Regions from separate parts of the Streptomyces sp. NPDC086519 genome, predicted to be linked through region 2. Evidence: riboswitches for the same ligand, from Rfam matches in the RefSeq annotation. Region 2 holds a riboswitch; the other holds the start of a gene.

Region 1 (11,858 bases), on a different contig from region 2:
CGAAGTGCCCCGGCTTGGCGACCCCGACCAGGGCGTTCAGGTTGGCCCCGTCCACATACACCTGACCGCCGGCCTCGTGCACCTGCGCGCAGATCTCGGCGACGTGCTCCTCGAACACCCCGTGCGTGGACGGATAGGTGATCATCAGTACCGCGAGCTCGTCGCGGTACTGCTCGATCTTCGCCCGCAGGTCCGCGACGTCGATCTCGCCGTCCTCGGCGGTCTTCACGACGACGACCTTCATCCCGGCCATCACGGCGCTGGCGGCGTTGGTGCCGTGCGCGGAGGACGGGATCAGGCACACGGTCCGCTGCTCGTCGCCGCCTGCGCGGTGGTAGGCGCGTACGGCGAGCAGCCCGGCGAGCTCGCCCTGGGACCCGGCGTTGGGCTGCAGCGACACCTTGTCGTACCCGGTGACCTCCGCGAGGCGCTCCTCCAGCTCCCGGATGAGGGTCAGGTACCCCTGGGCCTGCTCGGCGGGCGCGAACGGGTGCAGCTGCCCGAACTCGGGCCAGGTGACCGGCTCCATCTCGGTGGTCGCGTTGAGCTTCATGGTGCAGGAGCCCAGCGGGATCATGCCGCGGTCCAGCGCGTAGTCCCGGTCGGCGAGCCTGCGCAGGTACCGCAGCATCGCGGTCTCGGAGCGGTGCTGCCGGAAGACGGGGTGGGTCAGGTAGCCGTCGGTGCGCAGCAGTGCCTCGGGCAGCGTGTCCTCGGTGACCGCGTCCAGCGCCTCGACGTCTCCCTCGACGCCGAAGGCCGTCCAGACGGCACCCAGCTGGGCGCGGGTGGTGGTCTCGTCGCAGGCCATGGAGACGTGGTCGGCGTCGACGAGCCGCAGGTTGACGCCGCTGCGGCGGGCGGCGGCGACGATCTCTGCGGCCTTGCCGGGCACGCGGGCGGTGAGCGTGTCGAAGTAGGCGCCGTGCACGATCTCGACCCCGCCGGCCTTGAGGCCCGCGGCGAGGATCGTGGCGTACCGGTGCGTGCGCTGGGCGATGGCCTTGAGCCCGTCGGGGCCGTGGTAGACGGCGTACATGCCGGCCATCACGGCGAGCAGCACCTGCGCGGTGCAGATGTTGCTGGTGGCCTTCTCCCGCCGGATGTGCTGCTCGCGGGTCTGCAGCGCCAGCCGGTACGCCTTGTTCCCGTCGGCGTCCACGGAGACGCCCACGAGCCGCCCGGGCAGGCTGCGCGCGAACTTCTCGCGGACCGCCATGTAACCGGCGTGCGGCCCGCCGAAGCCCATCGGCACACCGAACCGCTGGGTGGTGCCGACGGCGATGTCGGCCCCCAGCTCGCCCGGTGAGGTCAGCAGGGTCAGCGCCAGCAAATCGGCGGCGACGGTGACGAGCGCGCCGGCCTCGTGCGCCTGCTCGACGACGGCCTTGATGTCGCGTACGGCACCGGAGGCGCCGGGGTACTGGACGAGCACCCCGTTGATCTCCCGCGCGGCGAGGTCCGCCGGGATGCCGTCCGCGAGGTCGGCGACCACGACCTCCACGCCCGACGGCTCGGCCCGGGTCTGGATCACGGCGATGGTCTGCGGCAGCGCGTCCGCGTCGACGACGAAGACGCCCTTCTTGTTCTTGCCCATGCGCAGCGACAGGGCCATGGCCTCGGCGGCGGCCGTGCCCTCGTCGAGCAGCGAGGCACCGGAGGTGGGCAGCCCGGTGAGGTCGGCGACCATGGTCTGGAAGTTCAGCAGGGCTTCCAGACGGCCCTGGGAGATCTCCGGCTGGTACGGCGTGTAGGCCGTGTACCAGGCAGGGTTCTCCATGACGTTGCGCAGGATGACGGGCGGCGTGAAGGTCCCGTAGTAGCCCAGCCCGATCATCGAGTCGAGCACCTGGTTCCGGTCGGCCAGCGACCGCAGCTCGGCCAGCACCTCGGCCTCGGTCCGGGCGCCGGGCAGCTCCAGCCGGTCGGCGTTCTTGATCACGTCCGGCACGGCGGCCGCGGTCAGGTCGTCGAGCGAGCCGTACCCGACCTGGGCGAGCATCTTGGCCCGGGCCTCGTGGTCGGGGCCGATATGGCGCTGCTCGAAGGGAATACCCTGCTCAAGCGCGGAGAGCGGAATACGCTGGGCGGTCATTGCGGAGGCCTCCTGGTCTGACGCGACCTTTGAGGGGTACCCCGGCACGGGCACCCCGACGGCCTCCCCCTCTGTCATCTCAACCTGAGAGCTTCACCGGTGCGCCCTTGCGGACTACCAGCTTTCACCGTCGGTGAGAGCGGACACCGTCGACATCCGCCCTGCTTTCCAGAGTGACCTCGTCCGTGCGGTACGTGAGCCTGAGAGATTCCGGGGAGGAGTTGCTCCTTCGGCGCCTCCGGTTGCCCGGAGGACTCTCCCGCACGGGGTCAGCAGCCGCTTGCCAGCCTACCAGCGAGGGCAACGCCGGAGCCTTCGAGTGGCCGCCTCCTTGAATGTGCTCTTTTGTAGTGCTTACGGATGAGTTGCGACCAAGTGGAGGGCCCGTGCAGACCGACATCGATCCGCGCAACCTGATCGGCCGCAAGGCGTTCGACCGCAACGGCACGAAGATCGGCACGATCGACGAGGTGTACCTCGACGACGCGACGGGCGTGCCGGAGTGGGCGGCCATACGCACCGGCCTGTTCTCCCGGGACGCCTTCGTGCCCCTGGAGCCCAGCGAGCTGGTCGAGGGCACCCTCCACGTCCCCTTCGACCGCGCCCTGATCAAAGACGCCCCCGACTTCGGCGTGGGCCGCCACCTCTCCCCGGAACAGGAACTCCAGCTCTACCACCACTACGGCCTCGACACGACTCCCCCGCCCCACGCCCACCCGGACCACGACTTCGGGAAGCTGGCGGGGACGGAGGACGCGGGGGCATGAGACCGACGTGAGACCGACGCCGGGTTCGCTCGCGTTTCGGCCGCGGCCGGTGTGGGCCGGTCGCGCAGTTCCTCCCCCAGCCTTCGGCCGGGGGCACCCCGAGCGCCCCTGACGGGGCGCTACAGTCGCGTCAGCTTCCCAACTGCGGGCAGTCGTGCCGCTCGGGCGGCACGGATCAGCGCAGCGGCACCCCGCCAACCCCAACTGCGGGCAGTCGTGCCGCTGGGGCGGCACGGGTGGGCGCAGCGGCACCCCGCCAACGCGGGCGAGTGAAACCCCCCGCCCCCGGCCCACACCCCGGTCACGCACCCACCCCGTCAACCGGAACCAACGGCAACGGCTCCGCCGGCTCCAGCTCAGGGTCATCGACCCGAAACGTCCGCACCCTCCCCGGCCCCACAGACCCCGGCGTCTCGAACCGCACCGTCACCCGCCCCAGCCCGCTCCCCTGCACCCACCCGTGCCCGTACTCGGCATGCCGCACATCGTGCCCCGCAGGCCACCGCCGCTCGGCGGCCGCCTCCCGCTCGGCGACCGGCTCCGCCACGTCCTCCTCCGCCGCAAACTCCGCCGCCCCCTCCCCGGCCGCCGCCTGCGCGAACAGGTCCTCCTGCGTGTAGTCGGCCAGCCCCGACACGCCCACCCCCAGCAGTCGCACACCACCCGTCGTGTCCACCGAGTCCAGCAGCCGCCCGGCCGCCTCCCGCACCACCGCCGGGTCGTCGGTCGGGCCCCTGAGCGTCTCCGACCGGGTCAGCGTCGAGAAGTCGTACCGCCGTACCTTCAGCACGATGGTCCGCCCCGACAGCCCGGCCCCCCGCAGCCGCCGCACACACCGGTCGGCCAGCCGCTGCACCTCAAGACCCACGCGCATCCGGTCGTGGATGTCCACGTCGTAGGTGTCCTCGACCGACACCGACTTGGTCTCCCGCTCGGCGACCACGGGCCGCTCGTCGTGCGCGAGCGCCATGGCGTACAGGGCGTGGCCGTGGGCCTTGCCGAGCAGCCGGACCAGCTCGTCCTCCCCTGCCTCGGCGATCTCGTCGACCGTGGTGATCCCGGCCCGCCGCAGATGGTCTCCCGTCGCCGGCCCCACCCCCGGCAGAATCCGCACCGGCATCGGCCCCAGCATCGCCCGCTCGGTGCCCGGCTCGATCAGCACCAGCCCGTCCGGCTTGGCCTGCTCGGAGGCGATCTTCGCGAGCATCTTGGAGGCGGCGAGCCCGACGGACCCGGAGAGCCCCGTCACGGTCCGTATGTCCGTGCGCAGCCTCTCCCCCACCAGCCGCGCCGATGTCGCGTCCCAGGCCGCCTCAGCGGCCTCCAGGTCCACGAACGCCTCGTCCAGGCTGAGTGGCTCCACCAGCGGCGAGAGCCCCCGCAGCAGCGCCATCACCTGCTCGCTGATCGACCGGTACAGTCCGAAGCGCGGCACCAGATACGCGGCGTTCGGCGCCAGCCGCCGCGCCTGCGCCATCGGCATCGCGGAGTGCACCCCGAACACCCGGGCCTCGTACGACGCGGTGGCCACCACACCGCGCGGTCCGAGCCCGCCCACGACCACGGCCTTCCCGCGCAGGCTCGGCTTGGACGCCTGCTCCACCGAGGCGAAGAAGGCGTCCATGTCGAGATGCAGGATCGTGGGCGCGTTTCTCACATCTCCGATGCTGCACCACGCCACTGACAATGCCCCGGCACGGACCCGTGCCGGGGCATCAGTAGAAGCCCAAGGGGCTTCGGGCGAGGACTTCAGACCGCCCGGTTGCGCCGTCTGGCCAGTTCGTCGGCGGGGTTGTGTCCCACCAGGGTCTCCCCGGTGTCGACGCGCTCGCCGTGCAGCTGGGAGAGCGCGCTTTCCACGTCGCGCCAGACCACGCCGACCGCGATCCCGAAGATGCCCTGACCGCCCTGGAGCAGGGCGTGGACCTCGTCCGGTGAGGTGCACTCGTAGACCGTGGCGCCGTCGCTCATGAGGGTCATCCGCTCCAGGTCACGGAAACCGCGTTCCCGCAGGTGCTGGACGGCGGTGCGGATGTTCTGGAGGGAGACCCCGGTGTCCAGGAACCGCTTGACGATCTTCAGGACGACGACGTCCCGGAAGCTGTACAGCCGCTGGGTGCCCGACCCGTAGGCAGGCCGCACGCTGGGCTCGACCAGGCCGGTGCGGGCCCAGTAGTCGAGCTGCCGGTAGGTGATGCCGGCCGCCGCACAGGCCGTGGGCCCGCGGTAGCCGATCTCCTCGGTCGCCATCGACGCCGCCCCTCCGCCGCTCGGCACCGCGGTCGGCCGCTGTGGGGCGTGACCGGCGGTGCTGCTGTGAAGCGGGGACGGACCGCTCTCCCCGAAACCGCGTCCGGGGGCACCCCCAGCCATACCGTCGCCGCTGCTTCTCACGCCGACCTCCGTCCTTGACCTGCCTTCTCGACGGTAGGCAGTCACCAGGGGTGCGTCAACGATCGCCACACTCGGCACGCCGAGTGATAATCACCCTAGGAGTGGTTTCCCGTGCCCCACCGCGGGGAAAGGCTAGCCGAATGCTCTGGCGGGGAGCCGTAGGACGCTCTCAGTGGCCGCTGGCAATTACCCATGAGTTTCGGCTGTGACAGCCGCCCACCGGCCCGTCGCCGACCCTCCGGCAGATGACGCGCCGTTCGGTTCGCTACTGGCTGCTGGTGCCGAAGTCCTCGGGCGAGATCTGGTCGAGGAACTCGCGGAACTTCTCCACCTCGTCCTCCTGCTCGTCCGGGATCGCGATGCCCGCGTCGTCCAGCACCGTGTCACTGCCGTAGATCGGCGTTCCGGTGCGCAGCGCCAGCGCTATGGCGTCGGACGGACGGGCGCTCACCTCGACCCCGCTGGCGAAGACCAGCTCCGCGTAGAAGACGCCTTCACGCAGATCCGTGATGCGCACTTCGGTGAGCTCCTGGCCGACGGCCTCCAGCACGTCCTTGAACAGGTCGTGGGTCAGCGGCCTGGCGGGCGCCATGCCCTGCTGGGCGAACGCGATCGCCGTCGCCTCCCCCGGCCCGATCCAGATGGGGAGGTAACGGTCGCCTCCCACTTCGCGCAGGAGCACGATCGGTTGGTTGGAGGGCATTTCCACCCGGACACCTACGACATCGAGCTCGTTCACACAGCAACCCTAGGCCGTGCCCGGGACGTTTGGGTAGTCGGGCCCGGAACGCGGGCCCGATCCGGCCTCCCCCCGGGCCCTGTCGTGCCGCTCACGGCAGCCGCACCCCGAGGGCGGTCTGCACCAGCGCGGCGTGCAGCTTCACCGTGAGCGCCGCCAGCTCCTTCGTACGGGCCTCCGCATGGGCCCTGGTCTGCGGATTGCGATGGCGCTTGAGCGGGGCCACCACCTGGTCCACCAGGCCGGCCTCGCGGTCGACGGCGGCCTTCATCACCCGCAGATGGCGCGGCTCGATCCCGAACCGCCCCAGCTCGGTCACGAGCGAGGCCACGGTGACCGTCTCGGCGTCGTACACGCCGTCCTCCAGCGGAGCGATCAGCCCGTACGACTCCCACTCCGCGAGGCGGTCCTCGTCGATGCCGGCGGCCGCGAGCAGCTCGTGCCGGCCGATCCGGGCGACCGCCGGGGCCTCGGCGGCCGTCGGCACGGCCTCGCCGTCCCGCTGCCGCCCCAGCACGGGCAGCTGGACCGCCTCGCCGCGCTCCATGGCCTCCAGGTACTCCCGGATGACCTTGAGCGGCAGATAGTGGTCCCGCTGCATCCGCAGGACGTGTCCGAGGCGCTCCACGTCCCCGGCGCTGAACTTCCGGTAGCCGGAAGGGGTGCGGCGCGGCTCGATGAGCCCTTCCGACTCCAGGAAGCGGATCTTGGAGACGGTGACTTCGGGGAACTCGTCGCGCAGCACGTTCAGCACCGTGCCGATGCTCATCAGCCCGGGTTCCGTGGCGGCGGCGCCGTGACCGGCACCGCCGCTCGGTGTGTGCAGCATGGACCTTCTTCCCTGGGGTCCCCCGGACGAGGTCCGGCGCGCGGTCAGATGCCCTGCCGGCTCGCGTAGAAGACCAGCCGGTACTTGCCGATCTGGACCTCGTCGCCGTTCGACAGAGCGACCTGGTCGATGCGCTCCCGGTTGACGTACGTGCCGTTGAGGCTGCCGACGTCGGCCACCGTGAACGAGCCGTCCGGCTGGCGGCGGAACTCCACATGCCGGCGCGAGACCGTCACGTCGTCCAGGAAGATGTCGCTCTGCGGGTGGCGGCCGGCCGTGGTCAGATCGCTGTCCAGCAGGAAGCGGCTGCCCGAGTTCGGGCCACGGCGCACGACCAGCAGCGCGGAGCCGAGCGGCAGCGCGTCGACCGCCGCCTGCGCCTCGGGCGAGAGCGACGGCATCTGGGTCTGACCGGTGACCTCGGCGTCGTAGGCCTCCAGACCGGAGATCGAGATCGTGGACGTCGTCTCCGACGCACGCTCGGGGACCGCACCCGCACGCAGCGGGGCTCCACAATTGGAGCAGAAGCGGGCGTTCTCCGCGTTGCGGTTACCGCACCTCGTACAAACCAGGGCCGACATGGACGGATCCTCCTGCCGCGGCTGCCCCGCCGGGGCGTTGGACGCGTACGGGCCGGAGGCGAACCCTCCACCCGCACCTGAGGTTGACGGTTGCCCGAAACCTATGCCGCCGGACTGGGACGGGTCAACTGACGGCGCGCCCTGACCTCCGGAAATGTCACCCCCCGGACCAGCCACCTGGTCCCGGAACAGCGGGCGCTGGCCCTCCGCGTCGGGCTGTGCCCGATGGCGAGCGGTCGCGTTGTCGCTACCCTCTCGCGCGCTCTTGCCGAACAACTTCGCAAACAACTTCACGGGCGATTCCCCTTGACCGAAACAGACCCGCCCGTGGGGCAGGACGAACCCTGACTGAATAAACCGGCCGACCCGGACAACCACACAACGTCCGTATCCACCAGACAGTTTCCACCACGCACCGGTTCCCCGGTGCGCCGACCCCCCGCAACCTCATGCCCTTGCCGGACGTCCCCCATGCACCGGCGGTTCACTGCGAGGACGACCGAGCGTAGTCAGGCTGCTTCGCCGGTCGCAAGGCGTCCACGACGATCTTGGTGGACCGCTCGACCGTCACAGTCGCCTGTTCCTTTTCGAGGGTCTGCACCACGCCTCCGGGGATGTTGAGAGCCGGTTCGAGGTCCTGCGGCTTGCCGATCACCCTGAAAACGTAGGGCTGGGTGATCTTGTTCCCGTCGACGCTCACACTCTTACCGGAGTCGGTGAGGTAGGTACCGGCGATCACCCGTACCCCGTTGACCTGGATCGCCTCCGCGCCGGCCGCGCGCAGCTCCTGGATCGCGTCGAGCAGCATGTCCGCCTGCACCGTCCCCTTCGGGTCGTCGACCGTCATCGTGATGCCAGGACCCTGTGCCGCCACGGTGCCCGCGAGAATGCCGAGTTGCCTCTCCTTCTCGGCCGTCTGCTTACGGGCCTCCGCCGCCTGGTCGGAGCTGCTCTGCAACTCCTGACGCTGCTTTTCGAGTCCTGTCTTCTCGTCCTCAAGACGCTGCGTACGGTCGTCCAGTTCATCGAGGATGCGGACAAGATCCTCCTGCCGGGCCCCGCGCAGCGCGCTGTCGCTGTCGCTGTTCGACGCCACCTGCACGGCGAGCCCGAACCCGAGCCCGAACAGCAGCACGGCGACGATCAGTTGAGCCCTGCTCACCCGCGGTGGCCACAGCCCCTGTACCAGCCTCTGCCGACCGGTCAGCCCGGCCTCCGGCTTCGGCTCGCCGGCGGACTCGCCCTTCGGCGCCGTGACGGGCACCTCGGCCGGGAGTTCTCTGCGCAGCCGGTGCTCCGGCTCCTTGCCGTGCTCGCTCATGCCGCTCACGCCCTGAAGACGTGCCGCCGGATCGCCGCGGCGTTGGAGAAGATACGGATACCGAGGACCACCACGACCCCCGTGGACAGCTGCGAGCCCACCCCCAACTTGTCGCCGAGGAAGACGATCAGCGCGGCCACCACCACGTTGGACAGGAACGACACCACGAACACCTTGTCGTCGAAGATCCCGTCCAGCATGGCCCGCAGACCACCGAAGACGGCGTCGAGCGCCGCGACGACGGCGATCGGCAGATACGGCTCGACGACCGCCGGGACCTCAGGCCGGACCAACAGTCCGGCCACGACGCCCACGACGAGGCCAAGTACGGCGATCACGATGTGCCCTTCTCAGTCTTCTCGGTGTACGGCTGTGCCGTACGTACGATCACGCTCGGCGCGGCGGGCAACCGGACGTCACTCTCCGTGGAGATCGTCGCCCGGATGTCGAAGTTCTCCTCCAGGGCATGCAGGTACAACCCGTCGGGGCTGTCCTGGAACCTGGAGCCGAGCCTCTCCCCGTCGCCCACCGCCAGCACCGTGTACGGCGGTACCAGCGGCCTGTTGTCCACCAGTATCGCGTCCCCCGCGGCCCTGATCGCGGACAGGGCGGTCAGCCGCTGCCCGTTGATCGAGATCGCCTCGGCGCCCGAGGCCCACAGCCCGTTCACGACGCGCTGCATGTCATGGTCCCGCACCCGGCCGGTGTCGGAGAACCCGGAGGTCTCCCGGGGATTGCCGGCGTCACCGCCCGCGGAGGCCTCCTTGGCGTCGTTCACCACCAGCTTCACGCCGGGGCCGTGCACCGCCGTGGCGCCCGACAGCACGTCGACCAGGTCCGCCTGCCCGCTGCCGCCGCTGTCCTTCAGCGCGGCACGCTGGCGGGCGCTGACGTCGTCCCGCAGCTTGTCGACATTGGTCTCCAGCTTGTCCGCGGCCGCCGTCTCCCGGTCGATCCTGTCGATCAGCTCCTGGCGCTCCTTGGCCACCACGGGCGCCGTCACGCGCGCCTGTGCCGCTCCCACGGTCACCACGAGGGCCGCCAGCACCAGGCCGCCCGCGAGGCCCAGCCTGGCCCTGAGGGTCTTCGGCATGCCGCCGCCCTGCCCCTGAGCCCGCTTCCGCGCGGCCGCCTCGGCATACCCGTCGTCGAGGCTGTGATCCATGACGTTCGTGATCAACGACATGGAGGCATCCGGGCGCGACGGCCGGGAGACGCTGCTCCGAACGGGGGGTTGCTGCGGCATGCCGCACATCGTCGCACGTCGCGACCAGTACCTCCGAACGGCCCCACCGGCGTGCCGGACCGGCCCCCCATGGGGACACGTGTCCGGCACGCACGCGTGCAGCGGTTTTACCGTCCGGCGCTGTCCACGATCGCCGACCACTCGTCCAACAGCGCCTGCGCGGAGGCGTCGTCGGGCCCCTCGGCCCACAGATGGGTGACCGCCTCGGCCGGGTCGGGCAGCACCATCACCCAGCGCCCGTCGGTCTCGACGACCCGCACCCCGTCGGTCGTGTCGACGAAACGATCACCGGCCGCCTCGACGACACGCCGCATGACCAGCCCCTTGACAGCCCACGGGGTGGCCAGGTCCCGCTTCAGGACATGCGCCTTCGGGATCCGGGCGTCGATCTGGCTGAGCGTGAGCTGCGTCCGCGCCACCAGACCGATCAGGCGTACGAACGCGGCCGTACCGTCGTAGACACTGCTGAACTCCGGAACGATGAATCCGCCCTTGCCGTCACCGCCGAAGATGGTGCCTTCCTCACGCCCCACGCGGGTGAGGTCGTCCGGAGAGGTGGTCGTCCACTCGACCTGGGTGCCGTGGTACGCGGCCACCTGCTCGGCGATCCGGGTCGTGGTGACCGGAAGCGCCACACGGCCGCTGCGCCGCTCGGCGGCGATCAGGTCGAGCATCACCAGCAGGGCCCGGTCGTCCTCGATGATGCGGCCCTTCTCGTCCACCAGGGACAGCCGCTCACCGACCGGGTCGAAGCGCACGCCGAACGCGGCCCTTGAGGACGCCACGATCTCGCCGAGGCGCACCAGCCCCGCCCGGCGCTGGTCGGCCGTCTCGGTGGGCCTGGCCTCGTTCAGACCGGGGTTGATGGTCAGCGAGTCCACACCGAGCTTGCCGAGCAGGCTGGGCAGCACAAGCCCGGCGCTGCCGTTGGAGGCGTCCACGACGACCTTGAGGCCCGAGTCGGCGATCCCGGTCGTGTCGACATTCCGCAGCAGCGACCCGGTGTACGAGTCGAAGACGCTGGCCGGGAAGTACAGGTCGCCGATCTCACCGGGGAACGCGCGCCGGTACTCCTGCCGCGCGAAGATCCGGTCCAGCTTGCGCTGGCTGGCCTGGGAGAGGTCGGCGCCCTGCCCGTCGAAGAACATGATGTCGACGGAGTCCGGCACCCCGGGCGAGGTCCGGATCATGATCCCGCCGGCGCTGCCCCGCCCGGTCTGCTGCCGCGCCACCGGCAACGGCACGTTCTCCAGGTCGCGTACGTCGATCGCACTGGCCTGGAGCGCGGAGATCACCGCCCGCTTGAGCGCACGCGCACCACGGGAGTGGTCACGAGCCGTCGTGACGGTGGACCCCTTCTTCAGGGTGGTGGCATACGCGCCGGCCAGCCGTACGGCCAGTTCCGGCGTGATCTCGACGTTCAGGATCCCGGACACGCCCCGGGCGCCGAACAGATGAGCCTGGCCCCGGGACTCCCAGATCACCGACGTGTTGACGAAGGCGCCGGCCTCGATGGTCTTGAAGGGATAGACCCGGACATTGCCCTGAACGATCGATTCTTCACCGATCAGGCACTCGTCGCCGATGACCGCCCCGTCCTCGATCCGCGCGGCCCGCATGATGTCGGTGTTCTTCCCGATGACACAGCCCCGCAGGTTGCAGTGCTGCCCGATGTACACGTTGTCGTGGACGACGGCCCGGTGCAGGAAGGCGCCGCTCTTCACGACGACGTTGGATCCGACGACGGTGTGCTCGCGGATTTCCGCGCCGGCCTCGACCTTGGCGTAGTCGCCGATGTAGAGCGGCCCACGCAACTCGGCGTCCGCGTGCACCTCGGCACCCTCGGCGACCCAGACGCCCGGGGATATCTCGAAGCCGTCGATGTC
Region 2 (11,858 bases):
GAAGACCGAGATGGCCACGGGAACTCCTCGGGAAAGAGCGGGGGCACACGCCATCGGGTGCCCCCACCAGGGAACTACTTGTCGAGACCGGGGTACAGCGGGTACTTGTCGGTCAGGGCCGCCACCCGGGCCCTGAGCGCCTGGGCGTCGAAGGACGGCTTCAGCGTCTCGGCGATCACGTCCGCGACCTCGGCGAAGTCCTCGGCCGTGAAGCCGCGGGTGGCCAGCGCCGGGGTGCCGATCCGCAGACCCGAGGTGACCATCGGCGGCCGCGGGTCGTTCGGGACGGCGTTCCGGTTGACCGTGATGCCGACCTCGTGGAGACGGTCCTCGGCCTGCTGTCCGTCCAGCTCCGACTCGCGCAGGTCGACGAGGATCAGGTGCACGTCCGTACCGCCGGACAGGACGTTCACCCCGGCCTCGCGGGCGTCGGCGGCGGTGAGCCGCTCCGCCAGGATGCGCGCCCCGTCCACCGTACGGCGCTGGCGCTCCTTGAAGTCCTCCGAGGCCGCGACCTTGAAGGAGACCGCCTTCGCCGCGATCACGTGCTCCAGGGGACCGCCCTGGAAGCCCGGGAAGACGGACGAGTTCAGCTTCTTCGCGAAGTCCTTCTTCGCCAGGATGATGCCGCCGCGCGGGCCGCCCAGCGTCTTGTGGGTGGTGGAGGTGACCACGTCCGCGTACGGCACCGGGTTCGGGTGCAGCCCCGCCGCCACCAGGCCGGCAAAGTGGGCCATGTCGACCCACAGGTACGCCCCGACCTCGTCGGCGATCCGCCGGAACTCCGCGAAGTCCAGCCGGCGCGGGTACGCCGACCAGCCCGCGATGATCACCTTCGGCCGGTGCTCCTTGGCGAGCCGCTCCACCTCGGCCATGTCGACCAGACCGGAGTCGTCGACGTGGTAGGCGACCACGTCGAACTGCTTGCCGGAGAAGTTCAGGCGCATGCCGTGGGTCAGGTGGCCGCCGTGGGCGAGGTCCAGACCCAGGATGGTGTCGCCGGGCTGGGCCAGCGCGAACAGAGCCGCCTGGTTGGCGGAGGCACCGGAGTGCGGCTGCACGTTGGCGTACTCGGCGCCGAACAGCTCCTTCACCCGGTCGATGGCGATCTGCTCGGTGACGTCCACGTGCTCGCAGCCGCCGTAGTAGCGGCGGCCCGGGTAGCCCTCGGCGTACTTGTTGGTGAGGACCGAGCCCTGCGCCTCCATGACCGCGAGCGGAGCGAAGTTCTCCGAGGCGATCATCTCCAGGGTGGACTGCTGGCGCTCCAGCTCGGCGTCGACCGCGGCGGCTACCTCCGGGTCGAGCTCGTGCAGGGGCGTGTTCAGAACGGACATCTGTTTCTACGACTCCTTGGCCGGGGTCTGCTGCGGCTCTCAGCCGGCGGTGAAGGCGGTGTACTCGTCGGCGGAGAGCAGGTCGCCCGGCTCGTCCGTGACGCGCACCTTGAACAGCCAGCCGCCCTCGAAGGGGGCCGAGTTCACCAGGGACGGGTCCTCGACGACGTCCTCGTTGACCGCGGTGACCTCACCGGTGACCGGCGCGTACAGGTCGGACACCGACTTGGTCGACTCCAGCTCGCCGCAGGACTCGCCCGCGCTCACCGTGTCGCCGACCGCCGGGAGCTGGACGAAGACGACGTCACCGAGCGCGTTGGCCGCGTGCTCCGTGATGCCGACCGTCGCCACGCCGTCCTCGGCGGCCGTCAGCCACTCGTGCTCCTTGCTGTAACGCAGCTGCTGGGGGTTGCTCATGGCCTGAATTCTCCTGTACGCGGGGGAGTGCTGGTGAATGGGGGACTGCTGGGACCGTGCGTGATCAGCGGCGATGTGGGCCGGATCACGCCCGGTGGCCGTTGCCGACGCTCGTGGCGGCGATCACTTCTGGCGCTTGTAGAACGGCAGCGACACGACCTCGTACGGCTCGTGACTGCCCCGGATGTCCACGCCGACGCCCGCCGTGCCCGGCGCCGAGTGCGCCGCGTCGACGTACGCCATGGCGATCGGCTTGCCCAGGGTCGGGGAGGGGGCACCGGAGGTGACCTCGCCGATGACCTCGCCGCCGGCGACCACCGCATATCCGGCGCGCGGCACCCGGCGGCCCTCGGCGACCAGGCCGACGAGCACCCGCGGCGGGTTCTGCTCCGCACGCCCGGCGGCCTCGGCGAGCGCCGCGCGCCCCACGAAGTCGCCCTCCTTCTGGAACTTGACCACCCGGCCGAGCCCGGCGTCGAAGGGGGTCAGCTCCGTGCTCAGCTCGTGCCCGTAGAGCGGCATGCCCGCCTCCAGGCGCAGGGTGTCCCGGCAGGACAGCCCGCACGGCACCAGGCCCACCGGGGAACCCGCCTCGGTCAGCGCCTGCCACAGCTCCACCGCGTGCTCCGGCTTCACGAACAGCTCGAAGCCGTCCTCGCCTGTGTAGCCGGTGCGCGCGATCAGCGCCGGGACGCCGGCGACGGTGCCGGGCAGCCCCGCGTAGTACTTCAGGCCGTCCAGGTCGGCGTCGGTCAGGGACTTCAGGATCCCGGGCGACTCGGGCCCCTGGACGGCGATCAGGGCGTACGCGTCCCGGTCGTCGCGCACCTCGGCGTCGAAGCCGGCGGACCGCTCCACGAGCGCGTCGAGGACGACCTGGGCGTTGGAGGCGTTGGCGACGACCAGGTACTCGGTCCCGGCGAGCCGGTAGACGATCAGGTCGTCCAGGATGCCGCCGTCCTCGCGGCAGATCATGGTGTAGCGGGCGCGGCCGACGCCCACGGAGGCGATGTCACCGACCAGGGCGTGGTTCAGCAGCTCGGCCGCCTGCGGGCCGGTCACGGTGATCTCGCCCATGTGGGAGAGGTCGAAGAGCCCGGCCCTGGTCCGTACCGCGACGTGCTCGTCGCGCTCGGAGCCGTAGCGCAGGGGCATGTCCCAGCCGGCGAAGTCGGTCATGGTGGCGCCGAGCGAGCGATGCAGGGCATCGAGCGCGGTGCGGCGCGGTGCGGCGGAATCGGTACTGCTCATCGGTCGGTCGTCTCCCGGAGGTCCCAAGGGCATGACAGGCGAGGTCTGTCCTCCCCATCTGTCATCGGAACCTGAGAGGTTCGCCCTGACCACGCATGTGATCACGGCTTGCACCTTGGGTGGAGCCACTGACACAGCGGCCCGCTTTTCAGATGTGCCTCGCCCGCGCGGTAACGGGGGCCTGAGAGATTCAAGGGAGGGACTTGCTCCTTCGGCGCCCCAGCGAAGACGGCTGGGGACTCTCCCGCGCGGATTCAAGCGGCCGGTATGCAGTTGGCGCGGACATCATTGCACGCCGTCCGGACGCACGGCAGGCCGGACCCGGCTCCTGGCTCTGTGACGCGGCTGTGGCAGGACGGGCACGGAATCGCGAGACACCATGCATTACCTTCTCTTTACATTAAGCGGGGAGAACCTTTCCTGAGCCCCCAGGGAGGACGGTCACGGTGACAAGGACCACGGCATACGCCACGACGACGGGCGTCGCCCTGCCCCAGCAGCCGACGGCCCTGGCCCGCGAGCGGTGCGGCGAGCCCCCCGCGCCGGTCGTCCGCGACCTGCGCGACCGCGCCGGGCGCAGCCCGCACGGCCTGCTCTTCGGCCCCCGTGACCTGGTGGTGGTCACCGGGCTGCCCGGCAGCGGCAAGTCCACCCTGATGCACCGCACCGTGCAGGGGATACGGATCGACTCGCAGGACACCCGAGACCGCTGGGACGCCCGCCTGGCCCGCCTCCTGCCGTACGCCGTCTACCGCCCACTGGTCCGCCTCGCCCACTACGCCGGGCTGCGCCGGGCCCTTCGCGCCGGCGAAGGCGTCGTCGTGCACGACTGCGGGACCCAGGCCTGGGTCCGCGACTGGCTGGCCCGCGCGGCCCGCCGTCGCGGCGGCACCCTGCACCTGCTCCTCCTGGACGTCACCGTCGGCACGGCACTGGACGGGCAGCGCGAGCGCGGCCGGGGCGTCTCCCGGTACGCCTTCCTGCGCCACCGCCGGGCGGCCGGCCGGCTGCTGCGCGCGGTGGAGAGGGGCGAACTGCCCGAGGGCGTCGGCTCGGCGGTCCTGCTGGACCGGGACGCGGCGGACGTACTGCGCCGGATCGCCTTCGCGAACTGATCCGCCGGTGCGGGTATCCCCTTTCCGGGCCGAATCGGCTGGTGGGGTGGCTTTGTCGGTGTCACCCGCTAGCCTTTCCAGCCTCAGCAGCAGTGGTTTCCAGCAGGCGGTAGGCAGATGGACTTCCCGGCGGACGTTCCCGCGGACTTCCCGGCACAGGCACACCCCCACCCACACGGCGGGTGGCCCGGCAACGAACTGGAGGAGGTCCTGTCGGCCTCCCTCGGCGTACCCGCGGCGGCGGGCCGGCTCATCGAGGTACTGGGCCGGAGCTTCCTGTGGATCCCGCTGCCGGAGGGCGGCGGCCCGCACAGCGGCCCGCTGGACCTGCCCACGACGGAGATAGCGGGCCAGGTGTACGTGCCGGTCTTCAGCTCCGAGGAGCAGTTCCGCCTGGTGGCCGGCTCCCACCTGTCGTACACGATCGCCCCGGCCGTCGAGTTCGCCCGCGGTCTGCCCCCGCAGGTCGGCATCGCGGTCAACCCCGGCGGGGTGGTCGGCGTCCCGCTGCCGCCGGAGGCGGTCGCCCAGCTGTGCCGGGTCGGCCACACCGAGCTGGACGGCCCGTCCTCCGGCGGCCGGGTCCGCCTCTTCGAACCGGACTGGCAGGACGACCCGGTGGACTTCCTGGCCGCGGCGTCGGCCGAGTTCGCCCAGACCGGCGTGGTCGCCACGGCCCGCCGCTGCCTGGCCGCGATCGAGACGGCGGACCCCGTGATGTTCGTGGGCGTCGAGCTCTCCCAGTGGGAGGGCGACTTGCGCGCCCTGCCCCTGGAGGCCCTGGGCAAGGCGCTGGGCCGGGTGCCGGTGCGATGGCCGGTGAACCTGGTCCTGCTGGACGTCGCGGACGACCCGGTGGGCCACTGGATGCGGGACCACGTGCGTCCCTTCTATCAGGACGGTCACTAGCAGCGCCCCAGGGGCGCGGGGCCGTGCCGATCCGCGGCTCCGCCGCCCGGGCGCGCTCAGCCACGACGAAACCCGCACCCGCCGACGGACAATCGGCGCCACCTCCCCTGGCGCTTAAGCTGTCTCCAAACGCGGGGCGGCCTCCATACGCGGGCCACCAGATGAAGGGGCGGTAACACGTGAGCGCCAGCGGCACCGCGGCGACCGGACAGGTCGAGCACATGCTGCGCCAGGTAACCCCCGGGCGCTACGACGCCTACGAGGCACTTCTCCGCGCCCTCGCCACGCCCTCCTCCGGCCAGATCTGGATGCTGCTCTGGCATGGCCAGGCCGGCTCCCCCGACGCCCAGTACGGGAACATGGAGGTCGACGGCCACGGTTACGCCCCCTGCGTGACCTCGGCCCAGGAACTCTCCGCGAGCGGCTGGAACCGGTCGTACGAGGTGGTCGACGGCCTCGACGTGGCCCGCACGCTCTACCCCGACCACTTCGGCCTCTGGCTCAACCCGCACGCCCCGGGCGGCGGCGTCGGCATCCCCTGGCTGGACCTGCGCCGCATCGCCACCGGCCTGGACCGCCAGCCGGCCGGCCCGCTGCGGCTCACCGAACCCGCCATCGAGGTCCCGCAGTTCTACGCCCTGCTGACGCAGAACGCCCACCGTACCCCCGCGGTCCGCTCCCTGCGCCGCGCCTGGGTCCAGCCGGCGCTCGGGGCGCCGTACCTCGCGATCGGCCTGGACGTGTACGACACGTCGCCGCCGGCCGTGGACTCGGTGCGGGCGATGATGCAGCAGTCGATCGGCGCGGCGCCGGACGGACTGCCGGTGTCGACGGTGGCGATGACCGACGAGTACGACCCGGTCGTGATGTGGATGCGGGCGACGGCACGCCCCTTCTACGACCGCGAGGCCCACGCGGCACTGCCACCGGCGCCGGCTTCGGGGTACGGGTATCCGCCGGTGTCCGGAACCTACTGAACACGGCTGCGCCCGCCTCTCGACCGAGAGGCGGCCACAGCCGTGTCATGCGGCGCCGTCACCGGGTCACGGCTCCGGTGTGCACGCGTGCTTCGAAACGCACGTGGAGCAGAAGAGCTTCGCGGTGACGGCGTGGAACACGCCGTAGTCCTTGTCGACGGCGATCTTGCAGTTCGCGCCGTAATGCGCTTTCTCGATGTGGAACTTCTGGAATTCCGCCTCGGGCGTCACATAGCCGTAGCGCTTTCCGGGCACACTGAGGTCGTGCTCCACCGAGACGCCCTTGGTGTTCGCCTTGAAAACGTCGTACTTGACGTTCCCTGAAATCTCGGCCAGCGTGAACTTGACGGACCGGCCGCCGCCGCAGGTCCAGCCGGACGTCCGCGACATGGTGATGCTGAGCTGAGGGTGTACTTCAGGGTCGCGGCCTTCGTGCTGTCGTCGTACCCGCCCACCGTGCCACCCGACGCCTTTTTGTAATTGCCCGTTTCCCCTTGGTGCAGCGGGTTTCGCTGACGGGGCATGAAGTCATCGCTGTGGCGTGTGCGCATCAACCAAGAAAAATCGGGAGGGTCGGCCCTTCCTCAAGGAACCCTCGATTCTGTTTGTCGGAGCCTTTGTTCCGGTTGTCGAATGCCTTGATTTTGTTTTCTGTGAGGGGGTGGGAATGGCTCATGGCCGAGCAAGGTGGGGCAAGTATCGCCCGGGGGTGTGACGCGGGTCACGCGGTTGCTGGTGATGGTTGAATGGTGAGGCGTGGCTCGGGTGGGTCTCTGCGCGTAGATGGGGGGCTTTGGGTGACAGGTGTGATGTCTTGTCGCCTTTGTCCCCTGTCCGACAGGCGTTACCCGTCGTTCGGATAACGAAACGCCATGCTCGTATCACGGTTGCGCATCCATTCACCGTCAACTCTGGTAACCGGTCGCCGCAGCGTTGAAGACTCGCGCTCCAAGGGGTGTTCATCCCTGCCCAGGAGAGAGTGATCATGCCGCTACCAGCGGCAAGTGCAAGCCGGCTACCGCCGGTTGAGAGGGGTCCCTGCCAGATGACGGCACCATTGCACGAGCCGACCGCGGAAGCGGCCCCGAGTGCGGCCGAAGAAGCGGCGGCTGCCACCGCCGGCGACAAGGCCGTGCAGGGACGTTCCCTGGGCCGGATCGCCTGGGAGCGCCTCAAGCGAGACAAGCTCGCCCTCGCGGGCGGCATCGTGGTGCTCCTCCTGGTCGTGGTCGCCCTGCTCGCCCCAGTGATCGCCAACCTGATCGGGCAGGACCCGGACACCTTCCACGAGAACCTGATCGACCCGCTGTTCGGCACGCCCACCGGGTCGTTGGGCGGCATCAGCGGTGACCACCTGCTGGGCGTCGAGCCCGTCAACGGCCGCGACATCCTCGCCCGAATCCTCTACGGCGCACGGATCTCGCTCCTCGTCGGCTTCCTGTCCGCGATCGTCGCCGTCGTGTTCGGCACCGTGCTCGGCATCCTCGCCGGCTTCTTCGGCGGCTGGATCGACTCGGTCATCAGCCGCGTCATGGACGGCCTGCTGGCCTTCCCGCAGCTGCTCTTCATCATCGCGCTGGTCTCCGTCATGCCGGACGCGATGCTGGGCCTGTCCGGCTCCAACGTGCGGGTGTTCGTGATGATCCTGGTCATCGGCTTCTTCGGGTGGCCCTACATCGGCCGCGTGGTGCGCGGCCAGACCCTCTCGATGCGCGAGCGCGAGTACGTCGAGGCGGCCCGGTCCCTGGGCGCGGGGCGGTTCTACATCCTGTTCAAGGAACTGCTGCCCAACCTCGTCGCGCCGATCATCGTCTACACGACGATGATGATCCCCACCAACATCCTGACCGAGGCCGCGCTCAGCTTCCTCGGTGTGGGCGTCAAGCCGCCCACCTCCTCGTGGGGCCAGATGCTCTCGACCGCGATCGACTACTACGACTCGGACCCCATGTACATGGTCGTCCCGGGCGTGGCCATCTTCATCACCGTTCTGGCCTTCAACTTGTTCGGCGACGGCGTGCGGGACGCGCTGGACCCCAAGGGCTCCCGCTGAACCGCCTCACCCAAGCGTCCCGTGGCACACACAGCACGGGGTCTCTCATCAAAACCGGAGGATCCGAGATCGTGACTACCCAACGCACCTCAGGGCGGCGTAAGCAGGCGCTGGCCGCCGCTGCGGCGGTCGCCGGCATGCTGGCCATGGCCGCGTGCGGAGGCGGTGGCAATGACGACGGGGGGTCGAAGAACGGCGCCGCCGGCTTCAACGCCGCGAACAACAAGGTCGCCCAGGCCGCGCAGGTGAAGAAGGGCGGCACCCTGAAGTTCGTGAGCCCCCAGGACGCCGACTCGTGGGACACCACCCGCGGTTACTACGGCTTCATGTGGGACTTCGCGCGCTACTACAGCCGCCAGCTGCTCACGTACAAGACCGAGCCGGGCGCCAAGGGCGCCGAGCTCACCCCGGACCTCGCCACGGACGAGGGCACGGTCTCGGCCGACGGCAAGACGTACACCTTCCACCTGCGCGACGGGATCACCTGGGAGGACGGCAAGGCCATCACCTCCCAGGACGTCAAGTACGGCATCGAGCGTGTCTGGGCGCAGGACGTGCTGTCCGGTGGTCCGATCTACCTCCAGCAGATGCTCGACCCCAAGGGCACCTACAAGGGTCCGTACAAGGACACCTCGAAGGACAAGCTCGGCCTGAAGGCGATCTCCACGCCCGACGCCAAGACGATCGTCTTCCACCTGCCCACCGCCAACTCCGACTTCCGTGAAGTCCTGGCGATGGTCACGGCGTCCCCGGTCCGCCAGGACCAGGACACCAAGTCCAAGTACGGCCTGCACCCGTTCTCCTCGGGCCCGTACAAGTTCCAGTCGTACACCCCGAACAAGGGGCTGGTCCTGGTCCGCAACACCAGCTGGAAGGCGTCCTCGGACCCGGTCCGCAAGGCGTACCCGGACAAGATCACTCTGGACATCTCCACCAACCAGAGCGACATGGACCAGCGCCTGATCAACGGCGACTACGACATCGACGCCAGCCAGACGGGCCTCGGCCCCCAGGGCCGCACCATCGCCCTGAAGGAGCACAAGGACAACCTGGACAACCCGGTGTCCGGCTTCATCCGCTACGCGGTCTTCCCGCAGAGCGTCAAGCCGTTCGACAACATCCACTGCCGCAAGGCCGTCGTCTACGCCGCCGACCACGTGTCGCTGCAGACGGCCCGCGGTGGCCCGGTCGCCGGTGGTGACCTCGGTACGAACATGCTCCCGCCGTCCGTCGCGGGTGGCGAGGGCCAGAAGTACGACCCGTACGGGATCGCCGGCGCCAACAAGAACGGCAACGTGAACCTGGCCAAGCAGGAGCTCAAGGCCTGCGGTCAGCCGAACGGCTTCAAGACCACGATCGCGGTCCGCAGCAACAAGCAGCAGGAGGTGGCCACGGCCACGTCCCTGCAGGAGTCGCTGAAGAAGGTCGGCATCCAGGCCGACATCTACCAGTACGACGGCTCGCAGATCTCCGGCATCATCGGCAGCCCCAGCAACGTGGCGAAGAAGAAGCTCGGCATCATCATCATGGGCTGGGGTCCGGACTTCCCGACCGTCCAGGGCTACGGCATCCCGCTGTGGGACAGCAGCTACATCCTGCAGAGCGGTAACAACAACTTCGCCCTGATCAAGGACAAGACGATCGACGGGCTCTTCAGCCAGTACAGCACCACGCTGGACGAGGCGAAGAAGACGCAGATCGCCACCCAGATCAACCACAAGGTCATGGAGGGCGGCTACTACCTGCCCTTCGTCTTCGAGAAGCTCCTGAACTGGCGTTCCTCGCGGATCGCCAACGTCTACACGACGGACGCGTTCAGCGGCTACTACGACTTCGTCAACATCGGCCTGAAGTCCACGAAGTAATCCCGGTACACCCGCCGTACGGCACGAAAGGCAGGTGAAGGCCGGCGCGGCGAGACCGCGGGCCGTCTGAAGACCTCAGGCGGCCCGCGGTCCGCGGCGGGCCGTTAGCTGTGCTCGCTTACCTCATCAGGCGGCTGTTCGCCGCCGCAGTGATGCTGGTGGTCATCATCCTGGTGGTCTTCTGCATCTTCTTCCTCGTCCCCAAGTGGGCGGGCGTGGACATCGCCACGAGCTTCGTGGGCAAGCAGGCGGACCCCGCGTCGGTGGAGGCCGTGCGGACGAAGCTGGGTCTGAGCGACCCGATCTTCGTGCAGGTCTGGCACTTCTTCAAGGGCATCTTCGTGGGCCGCACCTACGCGGCCGGCGGCGATGTGACGCACTGTGCCGCGCCCTGCTTCGGCTACTCCTTCCGCAGCGAGCAGGCCGTCTGGCCGGTGCTCACCGACCGCTTCCCGGTGACCCTGGGTCTCGCGCTCGGTGCCGCCGTGCTGTGGCTCGTCTTCGGCGTCGCGGCGGGTGTGCTCTCCGCGCTCAAGCGGGGCAGCATCTGGGACCGCGGCGCGATGGTCGTCGCGCTCGGCGGAGTCTCCCTGCCGATCTACTTCACGGGCCTCCTCTCGCTCGCGATCTTCAGTTACGGACTGAACTGGATCAACGGCAAGTACGTGCCCCTCGACCAGAGCTTCAGCGGCTGGCTGGGCGGCATGATCCTGCCCTGGATCACCCTCGCCTTCCTGTACGCGGCGATGTACGCCCGGATCACCCGCGCCACCATGCTGGAGATCCTCGGCGAGGACTACATCCGCACGGCCCGCGCGAAGGGCCTCAAGGAGCAGGTCGTCATCGGCAAGCACGCCATGCGCTCCACGATGACGCCGATCCTGACCATGCTCGGCATGGACCTCGGCGCCCTCATCGGCGGCGCGATCCTGACCGAGTCGACGTTCAGCATCCCGGGCCTGGGCCAGGCGGTGCTCACCGCCATCAAGAACCAGGACCTGCCCGTCATCCTGGGCGTCACCCTGATCACTTCTCTCGCGGTGCTGATCGCCAACCTCGTGGTGGACATCCTGTACGCCGTGATCGACCCCCGAGTGAGGCTCTCATGACGGAACTGAGCAAGAGCGGAGCGGCGGTGGGCGAGCCCACGAGCGGCTCGCCCGCTCCGACGGCCTTCCTGGAAGTGCGCGACCTGAAGGTGCACTTCCCCACCGACGACGGTCTGGTCAAGTCCGTCGACGGGCTCTCCTTCCAGCTGGAGAAGGGCAAGACCCTCGGCATCGTGGGCGAGTCGGGTTCCGGCAAGTCGGTGACCTCGCTCGGCATCATGGGCCTGCACACCGCCGGGCAGTACGGCAAGCGCAAGGCGCGGATATCCGGTGAGATCTGGCTGGACGGCACCGAGTTGCTCGGCAGCGACCCGGACGACGTGCGCAAGCTCCGCGGCCGCCAGATGTCGATGATCTTCCAGGACCCGCTGTCCGCGCTGCACCCGTACTACACGATCGGCCAGCAGATCGTGGAGGCGTACCGCATCCACCACGACGTCGACAAGAAGACCGCCAAGCGGCGCGCCGTCGAGATGCTCGACCGGGTCGGCATCCCTCAGCCGGACAAGCGGGTCGACAGCTACCCGCACGAGTTCTCCGGCGGTATGCGCCAGCGCGCGATGATCGCGATGTCGCTGGTCAACAACCCCGAACTGCTCATCGCGGACGAGCCGACGACCGCCCTGGACGTGACCGTCCAGGCGCAGATCCTCGACCTGATCCGGGACCTTCAGAAGGAGTTCGGCTCCGCGGTCATCATCATCACCCACGACCTGGGCGTCGTCGCCGAACTCGCCGACGACATCCTGGTGATGTACGGCGGCCGCTGTGTGGAGCGCGGCCCGGCCGAGAAGGTGTTCTACGAGCCCAGGCACCCCTACACCT

Evidence for each region. Region 2 has a riboswitch for glycine ahead of gcvT (glycine cleavage system aminomethyltransferase GcvT). Riboswitches for the same ligand answer to the same signal wherever they lie in the genome.
Region 1: it holds a riboswitch for glycine, as region 2 does, so the genes downstream of both, gcvP (aminomethyl-transferring glycine dehydrogenase) here and gcvT (glycine cleavage system aminomethyltransferase GcvT) in region 2, are expected to answer to the same signal.

The regions. Positions count from the first base shown of each region.
Region 1 covers NZ_JBFBJL010000114.1:5,653-17,510, forward strand. Annotated here, with positions in the region: gene gcvP (aminomethyl-transferring glycine dehydrogenase) at 1-2,095, opposite strand, end outside; glycine riboswitch at 2,274-2,367, opposite strand; gene AB0P24_RS46080 (PRC-barrel domain-containing protein) at 2,482-2,862, shown strand; gene AB0P24_RS46085 (DNA polymerase IV) at 3,164-4,519, opposite strand; gene AB0P24_RS46090 (MerR family transcriptional regulator) at 4,612-5,256, opposite strand; gene AB0P24_RS46095 (bifunctional nuclease family protein) at 5,522-5,995, opposite strand; gene AB0P24_RS46100 (MerR family transcriptional regulator) at 6,087-6,824, opposite strand; gene AB0P24_RS46105 (FHA domain-containing protein) at 6,869-7,699, opposite strand; gene AB0P24_RS46110 (DUF881 domain-containing protein) at 7,890-8,726, opposite strand; gene AB0P24_RS46115 (small basic family protein) at 8,732-9,064, opposite strand; gene AB0P24_RS46120 (DUF881 domain-containing protein) at 9,061-9,981, opposite strand; gene AB0P24_RS46125 (mannose-1-phosphate guanyltransferase) at 10,080-11,858, opposite strand, start outside.
Region 2 covers NZ_JBFBJL010000037.1:71,791-83,648, forward strand. Annotated here, with positions in the region: gene AB0P24_RS30195 (L-serine ammonia-lyase) at 1-18, opposite strand, end outside; gene glyA (serine hydroxymethyltransferase) at 75-1,337, opposite strand; gene gcvH (glycine cleavage system protein GcvH) at 1,377-1,754, opposite strand; gene gcvT (glycine cleavage system aminomethyltransferase GcvT) at 1,878-3,005, opposite strand; glycine riboswitch at 3,164-3,262, opposite strand; gene AB0P24_RS30215 (AAA family ATPase) at 3,452-4,120, shown strand; gene AB0P24_RS30220 (enhanced serine sensitivity protein SseB) at 4,238-5,029, shown strand; gene AB0P24_RS30225 (enhanced serine sensitivity protein SseB C-terminal domain-containing protein) at 5,209-6,006, shown strand; gene AB0P24_RS30230 (hypothetical protein) at 6,073-6,396, opposite strand; gene AB0P24_RS30235 (ABC transporter permease) at 7,052-8,059, shown strand; gene AB0P24_RS30240 (ABC transporter substrate-binding protein) at 8,131-9,924, shown strand; gene AB0P24_RS30245 (ABC transporter permease) at 10,035-11,033, shown strand; gene AB0P24_RS30250 (ABC transporter ATP-binding protein) at 11,030-11,858, shown strand, end outside.